One region of the Chryseobacterium fluminis genome, then DNA from elsewhere that is predicted to be linked to it. Evidence: riboswitches for the same ligand, from Rfam matches in the RefSeq annotation. Region 1 holds a riboswitch; each other region holds the start of a gene.
What was found. A riboswitch is a leader RNA that binds a small molecule or an ion and turns the genes downstream of it on or off. The one in region 1 is predicted to bind cobalamin.

Region 1 (2,201 bases):
CATCTGTCTCTGTTACTGCATTTACCCTTTGCTTTACTACTTCATTATGAATTAAGGGAGACATTTTTCTGCTGGAAAGGGATTCTTTATTTTCTGCAAATTCCATCAGTGATTTATTGGTGGGATTTTCATTTGCCAATTCCTTTAATTTTACCACTTCGTCCACTTTTTGTTTAGCAAAAGCCAACCAATTTTTAATTTCGGGATTTAGATTGGTTTCAAAGTCCAAATCACAAGGGGAGTGAAGTAAAGAGCATGATGGCGCTATAAAAACTCTTTCGGAACCTAATTTTTCAATACACTTTTTGATGTAATACAGTGACTTTTCATAATCGCTTTTCCATATGTTTCTTCCATCGACAATTCCCAGTGAAAGGTCTAATGTTTCAGGAATTGTGTTTAATATTTCATCCAACTGCTTCGGGTTTCTAACTAAATCTACGTGCAGAACATTTACAGGAAGTGAAACAGCAAGAGAAAGATTATCTTTCAATCCGTCAAAATAAGTTGCAATAATGAATTTCAACTTCGGGAATTTCTTTCTGATTTCACCATAAACCCATTTGTATTTTTCTTTTGTTTTTTCAGTTAAATCCAAAACTAAAAACGGTTCGTCAAACTGAATACATTTAGCTTCCTGCTCCTGAAGTTTTTCCAAAATTTCTATATAAACAGGTAGAAGATTTTCTGCCAGATCCAGTTTATCAAATCCCGGCTCTTTTTCTTTACCTAAAAGAAGATAGGAAATTGGCCCTATAATCACTGGCTTAGCGATGATTCCTGCCTGTTTTGCATCAGCAAATTCATTGAATATCTTATTTGAATTTAGTCTGAATTTTTGATTTTTAATGAATTCCGGAACAATATAATGGTAATTCGTATCAAACCACTTTGTCATTTCCATGGCGGTGATATCCAGTCCTTCTTTTTGGTAACCTCTTGCCATTGCAAAGTAAAGGTCCAATTCCGTACTATTCTCCTTCATGATAACTTCGTGATAACGTATAGGAATAGCCCCAACCGTCAAAGTCATATCCAGAACATGATCATAATAAGAAAAATCGTTACATGGGATCAAATCAATTCCAGCTTCTTTTTGGATATTCCAGTTTTGATTACGGAGGTTGCTTCCGGTTTGAAGAAGTTCCTCTAGAAGAATTTTGCCTGACCAATACTGTTCACAGGCTTTTTTGAGTTCTCTTTTGCTGCCAATTCGCGGGTAGCCCAGAATGTGTGTTTGCATTTTTTGCTTTTTAAATTAAACTTAATTTTAAAGCTCTTTGAATGCTTCGTATTGCCTGCGAATATTAAATTTCCGGAAAAATAATGACATATGTAAATTGCACAACTCCGATCATAGAATTGTACTATAAAAATATATCATCTGTCTGACCAAAAACTTCAGATCGCGAAAGCATTGTCAATTTAGTAAAGGCAGGTCTCCTGACTTGTAACAATTTCTGTGATCCTTCCCGCTTTGGCAGTGGATATATAAAGACAGAAACTTCTGGTGTGTTACTTACAGTTGCGCGACAGCTCGTGATTTCCACACGATTCCCTATTAATTTACCTTAAGTAAAACCTTTTACCGTTTGATGAAGTATATAAAGAACTAACAACTTAAAATAATCGATAACATTGCTGTTGTTACTTAGATTATATTTTGGGACAAAAATAAATATAAAGAATAAAAATAGGGTAGTGTTTAACTAAATAGAAAAAAAATACTTTATATATTGTCACTATACAGAAATAATTACTGTATATTTGGATGGGTTTTACTTTTTAAAGAAAAATATACTGTGGAAAATATTGATGACAAAGATCTTAAGCTGCTTAAGCTGTTACAGAACAATGCTAAATTAACAGTTAAAGAGCTCGCGAGAGAAATCAGTCTTTCCTTATCTCCTGCTTTTGAGAGAGTAAAAAGGCTGGAAAATGAAGGATATATAAAGAAATATGCTGCTATTCTCAATGCTGAGAAGCTTAACCGTGGTTTTACGGTTCTTTGTCAAATCAAATTAAAAATTCATGATAAATCTGTTGGAAATGATTTTGTAAAGCAAATTTTGAAAATTGATGAAATAGTAGAATGCTACAATATTTCGGGTGATTATGACTTCTTTTTAAAAGTGCAGGCTAAAGATATGAAACACTATCAGGACTTTGTATTCAATACATTAGGTTGTGTAGATGCTATT
Region 2 (2,201 bases), 1.9 Mb from region 1:
ACATACACATCGGAGACATTACCCAACGGTTTTTCAACTCTACATTTCTGAATTGTATTGGAGTATATAACATTTTTTAACTGAATATTTTTTGTTAAAATCCTGTAGCATAAAATAATATTGCCTACCTTATTTAAAATAGGTATTTTTACGCCCCTTTTTTAATCCACAATATATGAAAAAAGAAGCTCAAATCAGTTACGAACACTTTAAGAATAGCAGCGAACTAAGTGATGTTGAAAAAAAATTATTCGATAGAGCAAAGCAGGCCCGCGAAAATGCTTATGCCCCTTACTCCAACTTTCTCGTAGGCTGCTCTGTCCTTCTTGAAAACGGAGAAATCTATTCGGGTAACAATCAGGAAAATGCCGCCTATCCTTCAGGGTTATGTGCAGAAAGGACAACCTTATTCTGGGTAGCAGCGAATTTTCCGGATGTAAAAGTAAAGAAGATCTTCATTGTAGGCGGCCCCAAGGAATCTGACGAAAAAAATCCGCCTATTCCTCCTTGTGGAGCATGCAGGCAAAGTCTGATAGAGTATGAAACCAAGCAGAACGAAAATATTGATCTGTATTTCTCCAGCATGAATGATGAGGTGGTAAAAGTACATTCTATCAAAGATCTGCTGCCGTTTTATTTTGATGCAACGTTTTTATAGGCTTAAAGTCTGATCAAGAAGTACTGATTAAACATATTGCAACTCGGGTTAAAAACTTATCTTTGCAAAAATTTTGGTTTCCAGGATATTGGAAATAATAGGGAATTGGGTGAAACTCCCAAACTGTCCCCGCAACTGTAAATCGCAAAAAGAATTTTCTACAGTAAACCACTGTGTCAACGGGAAGGTGTAGAATAGCGAAAGTCAGGAGACCTGCCAAAAAGAATGATAACTTAAATAAATTGCTTTCGGAGGAAAAGTGAAAATAATGGATATAAAAAGGTCTTTACTGCTTATTTTTTCATCGTATGGAAGTTTTCTTTGTGCCCAGGAGAAAACCGTTGATACCATTTATGTTTTCGACAGCCAGATGAGCAGGGTTAAACTTTTTCATAAAGTAAATACCCTCACCCCAAAAGATATAGAGAAAAATTCTACCAGTCTTTCTGATCTCTTACGCTATCAGTCTTCTATTTACATCAAAGAGAACGGACGGGGAGCGGTGTCATCACCCTCTTTCAGAGGAAGTACGGCTCAGCAGACTGCTTTTGTCTGGAATGGGATTAATATCAACTCTACGTTTTTAGGTCAGGCAGACGTTAATAATACTTCATTATTCGGATATGATCAGTTGGAGGTAAAAGCGGGTGGCGGAAGTGTGATTTACGGAAGTGGTGCTATCGGAGGAAGTATTCATCTGAACAATACGCTGGATTTTAATAAAGGATTTCACGGAAGTCTTTTCTCTGAGGTGGCTTCATTTGATACCTACAACAATTTTTTAAAGGCTTCTTTCAGTAATGACCGGTTCAGTTTTAAGGTTTCCGGTAACTATTCCATCAGCCAGAATGAGTATGCGGTTCCGGAATCTAAAGTGACGGAAGAAGGCTACATCAACAGAAACGGAAGGTACTACAATACTGGATTTAATACCGGAGTGTCTTATAAAATTACCAAACATCAGACGCTATCCTGGCAGAGCCAGCTATTTGATGCTTCGCAGCACTACCCTATTTTTCTTAAGAATGACTCCAAGACCAAATATAAAGCGCAGACGTTAAGAAGTTTATTATCCTGGGATATTAATAAATCTCATTTTTCAAATAGTTTAAAAGCAGCGTATACAGAAGATAATTTCCAGTATTTCGGAGATATTGATAAGCTTAAAAGCAGTGGTGCTGAAGGGAAAAACTATATTTTTAAAAATGATCTCAATTATTTCATCACCTCAAAGATCAATGTCAATGTGATCGGGGAATTTCAGGTAAATAAAGCTGAAGGCTATGAATCCGGAATTAAGGACGTGAGCAGAAATATCGGTTCCCTGGCCGGCTTGTTAAGATATTTCCCAACCCGGGATCTTCGTTTTGAAGCAGGAATCAAGAAGGATTTTGTGGAAGATATCAGCGCCCCTATCTTATATTCCTTTGCCGGAAAATGGGATGCCCTAGCATGGTATCATGTAGGGGTCAACATGTCCCGGAATTTCAGATATCCCTCATTTAATGATCTCTACTGGCAGCCCGGCGGGAACCTGGATCTA
Region 3 (2,201 bases), 1.5 Mb from region 1:
ATGGAATCGGAGATCTGAACCTGATGGGAATTTATCAGCTCTTCAGTTCAAAAGATAATCTGCATCAGTTCAATGGAGGACTTGGGGTAAAAGTTCCGTTGGGAAAATTTGATGAAAAAGGCGTTTCGGGAGTCAATCCAAGTTTTCAGCTGGGAACAGGGAGTTGGGATTATCAGATGGTTTTGAATTATAAATTTCAAAAAAATAAACTGGCTCTTCTGGTGAATACAGATTATACCATAAAAACTGAAAACAAAAAGGATTACCGTTTCGGAAATCAATGGAACTATGCGACGACAGGATTTTATCAGATTCTGTCCGGTGACAAAACTCTTTTGTCCGGCAAAATAGGTTTGCAGGGAGAAGTTTACGATACAAACAGACAATTTGGCGAAGCATTGCCCAATACCGCAGGAAGTGCATTATACGGAAAGCTCGGATTTGAGGCTTCCTACGGAAAATTCAGTTTGGGAAGTGAGGTCATGCTTCCTGCATATTCCAATTTGGCAGGAGGAGATATTGAAGCAAGATCCCGATTTAGTATTTTCTTAAATTTTGGAATTTAGAAAGTGCTTTTGTTTCCCACAGATTACACAGATTTTTTTAATTATTAATTTAAAAAGCGAAAAATATACCTTATCATCTGTGAAAATCCGTGGAATCTGTGGGAAATTATAAAATTTATTTTTAAAGTATTTAATTGAAAATCATAGAATTAAATTAAATTTTTATTCTATGATTTATTTTCTATCTTTGCCGCAATCTGGTGAGCCGTAAAAAGCGCTTAAAAGGGAATCCGGTGAAAATCCGGAACAGACCCGCTGCTGTAAGCTCCACTAAACAAGTTTTTGAAGATGATATCCACTGTTATTTAATGGGAAGGATTTCAGAAACGGAGTAAGTCAGAAGACCTGCCAGAAGATTTAACGTTTGACGCTTTCGTGGAATAAAGCTTAGGACATCATTGATTTTGTGCAGTTTACAGCTGTGCTCAGTCGTTGTATTCTTATATCCATTGGCGTCATCATTATTCTAAATGAGCTAATGGTGACAACATTTTTTACATCTCAACTTCAGAAGGTTGTTTTCACAGTATTTGTGTTAACGGCTACCCTTATATTTTCACAATCGAAGAAAGATACGGTAAAGGAACAGACGATCATTCCTGTTCATATTAAAAAGAAAAATTTTAAAGAAATCCTTCCTGCACAGGTTTTATCGGGTGAACAGCTGGATCGATTGAATAGCCAGTCCGTTGCGGATGCCTTACGATATTTTGCCGGAATTCAGATCAAAGATTACGGTGGAATAGGAGGTTTGAAAACCATCAATATCCGAAGTATGGGAAGCCAGCATGTCGGTGTCTTTTACGACGGAATCCAAATCGGTAATGCACAAAACGGGATTGTGGATTTGGGAAGGTATTCGTTGGATGATCTTGAGGAAATTTCGTTGTATAACGGACAAAAGAGTGAAATTTTTCAACCTGCGAAAGATTTCGGTTCTTCGGGTTCTATTTACTTACAACCGAAAATTCCAAGTTTTAAAGGAAACAGAAAGACAAATTTGGTTGTTAAATTTAAGAATAGTTCGATTGATCTTTTTAATCCTTCTTTTCGTCTGGAACAGAAAATTTCTGATAAAATTTCAGCGAGCTTTAGTTCTGAATTTTTGCAGAGTGACGGAATTTACAAATTCAGGTATAAAAAGAAGTATCCTGACGGACAGGTTGCCAATGACACTATTGCTAAAAGATTTGATTCTGATATAAAATCGAAACGTTTTGAAACTTCGCTTAACGGAAAACTGAAAGACGGAGAATGGACGTTGAGAGGATACGGATATTTGTCTGATCGGGGAATTCCCGCAGCCATTGTAAACAATCGTTTCGGCAGTCGTGGACAGCGTTTGAGAGACGAGAATTATTTTGTTCAGGGAAGTTTAAGGAAAAAAATATTTCCAAAATTTGAAACTCAGCTTAAAGCAAAATTTGCTTACGATTATACTTTTTATTCAGACACTCTTTCTACGGAAACAGATTTTCCAGTTCGTAATATATATGTTCAGCGAGAGTTTTATGTTTCTTCTTCCAATGTTTATTCGATTACCAAAGATTGGGATGTAAGTGCGAGTGCAGATTTCCAGTTTAATAATCTGGATGCGAATTTGGTCAATTTTTCCTATCCTAAACGATATACTTC
Region 4 (2,201 bases), 1.8 Mb from region 1:
ACCGAAAAATTTTTCATGATGATTTCCGTACACAAAGCTTTTTATATATCCGTTTTCAGTCTGTTCTCTTTGGGTTTTGCAAAAGGACAGAATAAAGTACCTTTTGGGGTGGTAAAAGCCGAGGAAGGATATGCTATGGTGCGCGTACCAATGGACAATTACCGAAAAATCATCGATAAAATCCGGATGAAGACGGGGGATGTATTTGTTTATGTAAAGCCGGCTCCGGGGGAAACCGAATGGATCTGGATTAAATATCCTGAAAAAGAAGATACTGAAAAGCCTTTTGTAAGATACGACAGCATTACGAAAGAAGGAATGGTGAATAAAAACCGCGTGGTTTTTGTAGATCAGCTGCCGCCTTTCACCCCATCGAAGTCTAAGAACGGAAAATCGCTTATTTTCACCGATGATACGAATCCAAAAATTCCGGGAAACCAAAGAACAAAGGTCATTATTGATATTTATCCGTCGTATGCAAAAATTAAAAAACAGGAAAAAGATGCCGACGGAAATATTGTTAAACTCGATAAGGTAAAGCCCTGGGGAATCGGTAAAGAGCTTCCCGAAGATTTAACCGAGATTAAATCTGTACGGGTACAGCAGCCGGGAAGAGGTTCTGTATTTGTAAGGGATGCCATTAAAAATATGTTTCAGCCCACTATGGATTTTAATAATGTCGGGGTAACAGCGATCGACAATGATCATATTTTTCTTTATATGACCAACGGGTCCGGTGAAAACAGATATACCACCATCTGGACGATAAAACAAGGCCGCGTAGAAAGCCAGATCATTTATAAAAACCTGGAATAATTACTCTTTTATTCCTTATTATCCTTATTTTTGCAGCCGAAAAGCAATTTCTGGCGGCTTTGCAGTCTCCAGAACATACTTTTCAGAAAATGGTTCTGCTTAACTGCAGATTAACAGGGAATCGTGTGAAAATCACGAACTGTCGCGCAACTGTAAGTAACTAATGTCTTTATCACAAGTCCACTGTTTCGTAAAGCGGGATGGGAAGGAGATGAGGATGTTACAAGTCAGGAGACCTGCCTTTTTCTTTAAACAAAAAACTTTCGCGATTTGAAGTTTATTGATCTGATAGAGGTGTCAGGAATTTCTGTTCCTGATCTTATTCTGTTGTTTTAATAAAGTTCATTTTGCATTAATTATAATGAAATATGACTACAGAAGAAAGAATTGAAGCATCTGAAACCCGAATTTTTAAGGCTGTTTTTCCAAACACGACCAATCATTATGATACGCTTTTCGGAGGTACCGCAATGCAGCTGATGGATGAGGTAGCGTTTATTACAGCGACCCGTTTTGCGAGAAAAAGAGTGGTTACCGTGAGTAGCGATAAAATAGACTTTAACAGACCCATTCCTGCCGGAACGATCGTTGAACTGATCGGACGGGTATCCCATGTCGGAAAAACGAGTATGAAAGTAAATGTAGAAATCTATACCGAACAGATGTACTCTTATGAACGGGAAAGAGCCATTGTCGGAGATTTTACTTTTGTCGCCATTGATGAATTTAAAAAGCCTATTCAGATTTTATAAAAAAAGCTCGGGCGGCCGACGGCCGCCCGAGTTCTTATTCTGAACTATTTTGTGGGTTTCGGCGGGCGAAGCCCGCTGAAACCCACAAAATAGTTAATTTTTAAAAAATTCTATTCCGTTTTCCCCGACAAAACCTCTCTTATGATCCTCAGTCACCACGTCAAAAAGGCCGAAGTTCCAGCGGTCGCTTACTCTGATAGGTCCTGCAGCTTTTACGTCTCTGTATTTAGGAGGGATAATGTCATAAACCGTGCTGAAAACGACAATGCCTTTCTTACCTTCTTTCTGTAAAATGTATACGTTATTTTTTACGTCAAAATAGATATTGTCATAGATGACTTCGGCCTTAATCTTTCTGCTGTTATTGATAATTCCGTATTTCCCGTCCTTTTTGACCTTCAGGGCAATCCCACCCTTATCATTGGAGAAAAAAGTCATTTCGTCATACACCGGTTCTGATATTATTTTACCGTCAACAGTACTGTAAGCTCCTATTTTCTTATCCTCTTCAACAAGAATCATCCCATTTCTTTTATAGGAAGTATCGACGAAATTGTACTTTTTATTCAGGACTCTGATTAGGCTGTCGACATCAATATTTGAGGCTACTTTATTTTTACCACCGATGGTATA

Region 2: it holds a riboswitch for cobalamin, as region 1 does, so the genes downstream of both, ODZ84_RS08405 (TonB-dependent receptor plug domain-containing protein) here and metE (5-methyltetrahydropteroyltriglutamate--homocysteine S-methyltransferase) in region 1, are expected to answer to the same signal.
Region 3: it holds a riboswitch for cobalamin, as region 1 does, so the genes downstream of both, ODZ84_RS16000 (TonB-dependent receptor plug domain-containing protein) here and metE (5-methyltetrahydropteroyltriglutamate--homocysteine S-methyltransferase) in region 1, are expected to answer to the same signal.
Region 4: it holds a riboswitch for cobalamin, as region 1 does, so the genes downstream of both, ODZ84_RS07915 (acyl-CoA thioesterase) here and metE (5-methyltetrahydropteroyltriglutamate--homocysteine S-methyltransferase) in region 1, are expected to answer to the same signal.

Annotation. Positions count from the first base shown of each region.
Region 1 covers NZ_CP111121.1:5,006,078-5,008,278, forward strand. Annotated here, with positions in the region: gene metE (5-methyltetrahydropteroyltriglutamate--homocysteine S-methyltransferase) at 1-1,243, opposite strand, end outside; cobalamin riboswitch at 1,417-1,601, opposite strand; gene ODZ84_RS22785 (Lrp/AsnC family transcriptional regulator) at 1,803-2,201, shown strand, end outside.
Region 2 covers NZ_CP111121.1:1,891,874-1,894,074, forward strand. Annotated here, with positions in the region: gene ODZ84_RS08395 (NADH:flavin oxidoreductase/NADH oxidase) at 1-73, opposite strand, end outside; gene ODZ84_RS08400 (cytidine deaminase) at 176-658, shown strand; cobalamin riboswitch at 716-893, shown strand; gene ODZ84_RS08405 (TonB-dependent receptor plug domain-containing protein) at 927-2,201, shown strand, end outside.
Region 3 covers NZ_CP111121.1:3,500,208-3,502,408, forward strand. Annotated here, with positions in the region: gene ODZ84_RS15995 (transporter) at 1-566, shown strand, start outside; cobalamin riboswitch at 748-933, shown strand; gene ODZ84_RS16000 (TonB-dependent receptor plug domain-containing protein) at 1,045-2,201, shown strand, end outside.
Region 4 covers NZ_CP111121.1:1,793,009-1,795,209, forward strand. Annotated here, with positions in the region: gene ODZ84_RS07910 (hypothetical protein) at 16-816, shown strand; cobalamin riboswitch at 890-1,074, shown strand; gene ODZ84_RS07915 (acyl-CoA thioesterase) at 1,185-1,568, shown strand; gene ODZ84_RS07920 (WG repeat-containing protein) at 1,662-2,201, opposite strand, start outside.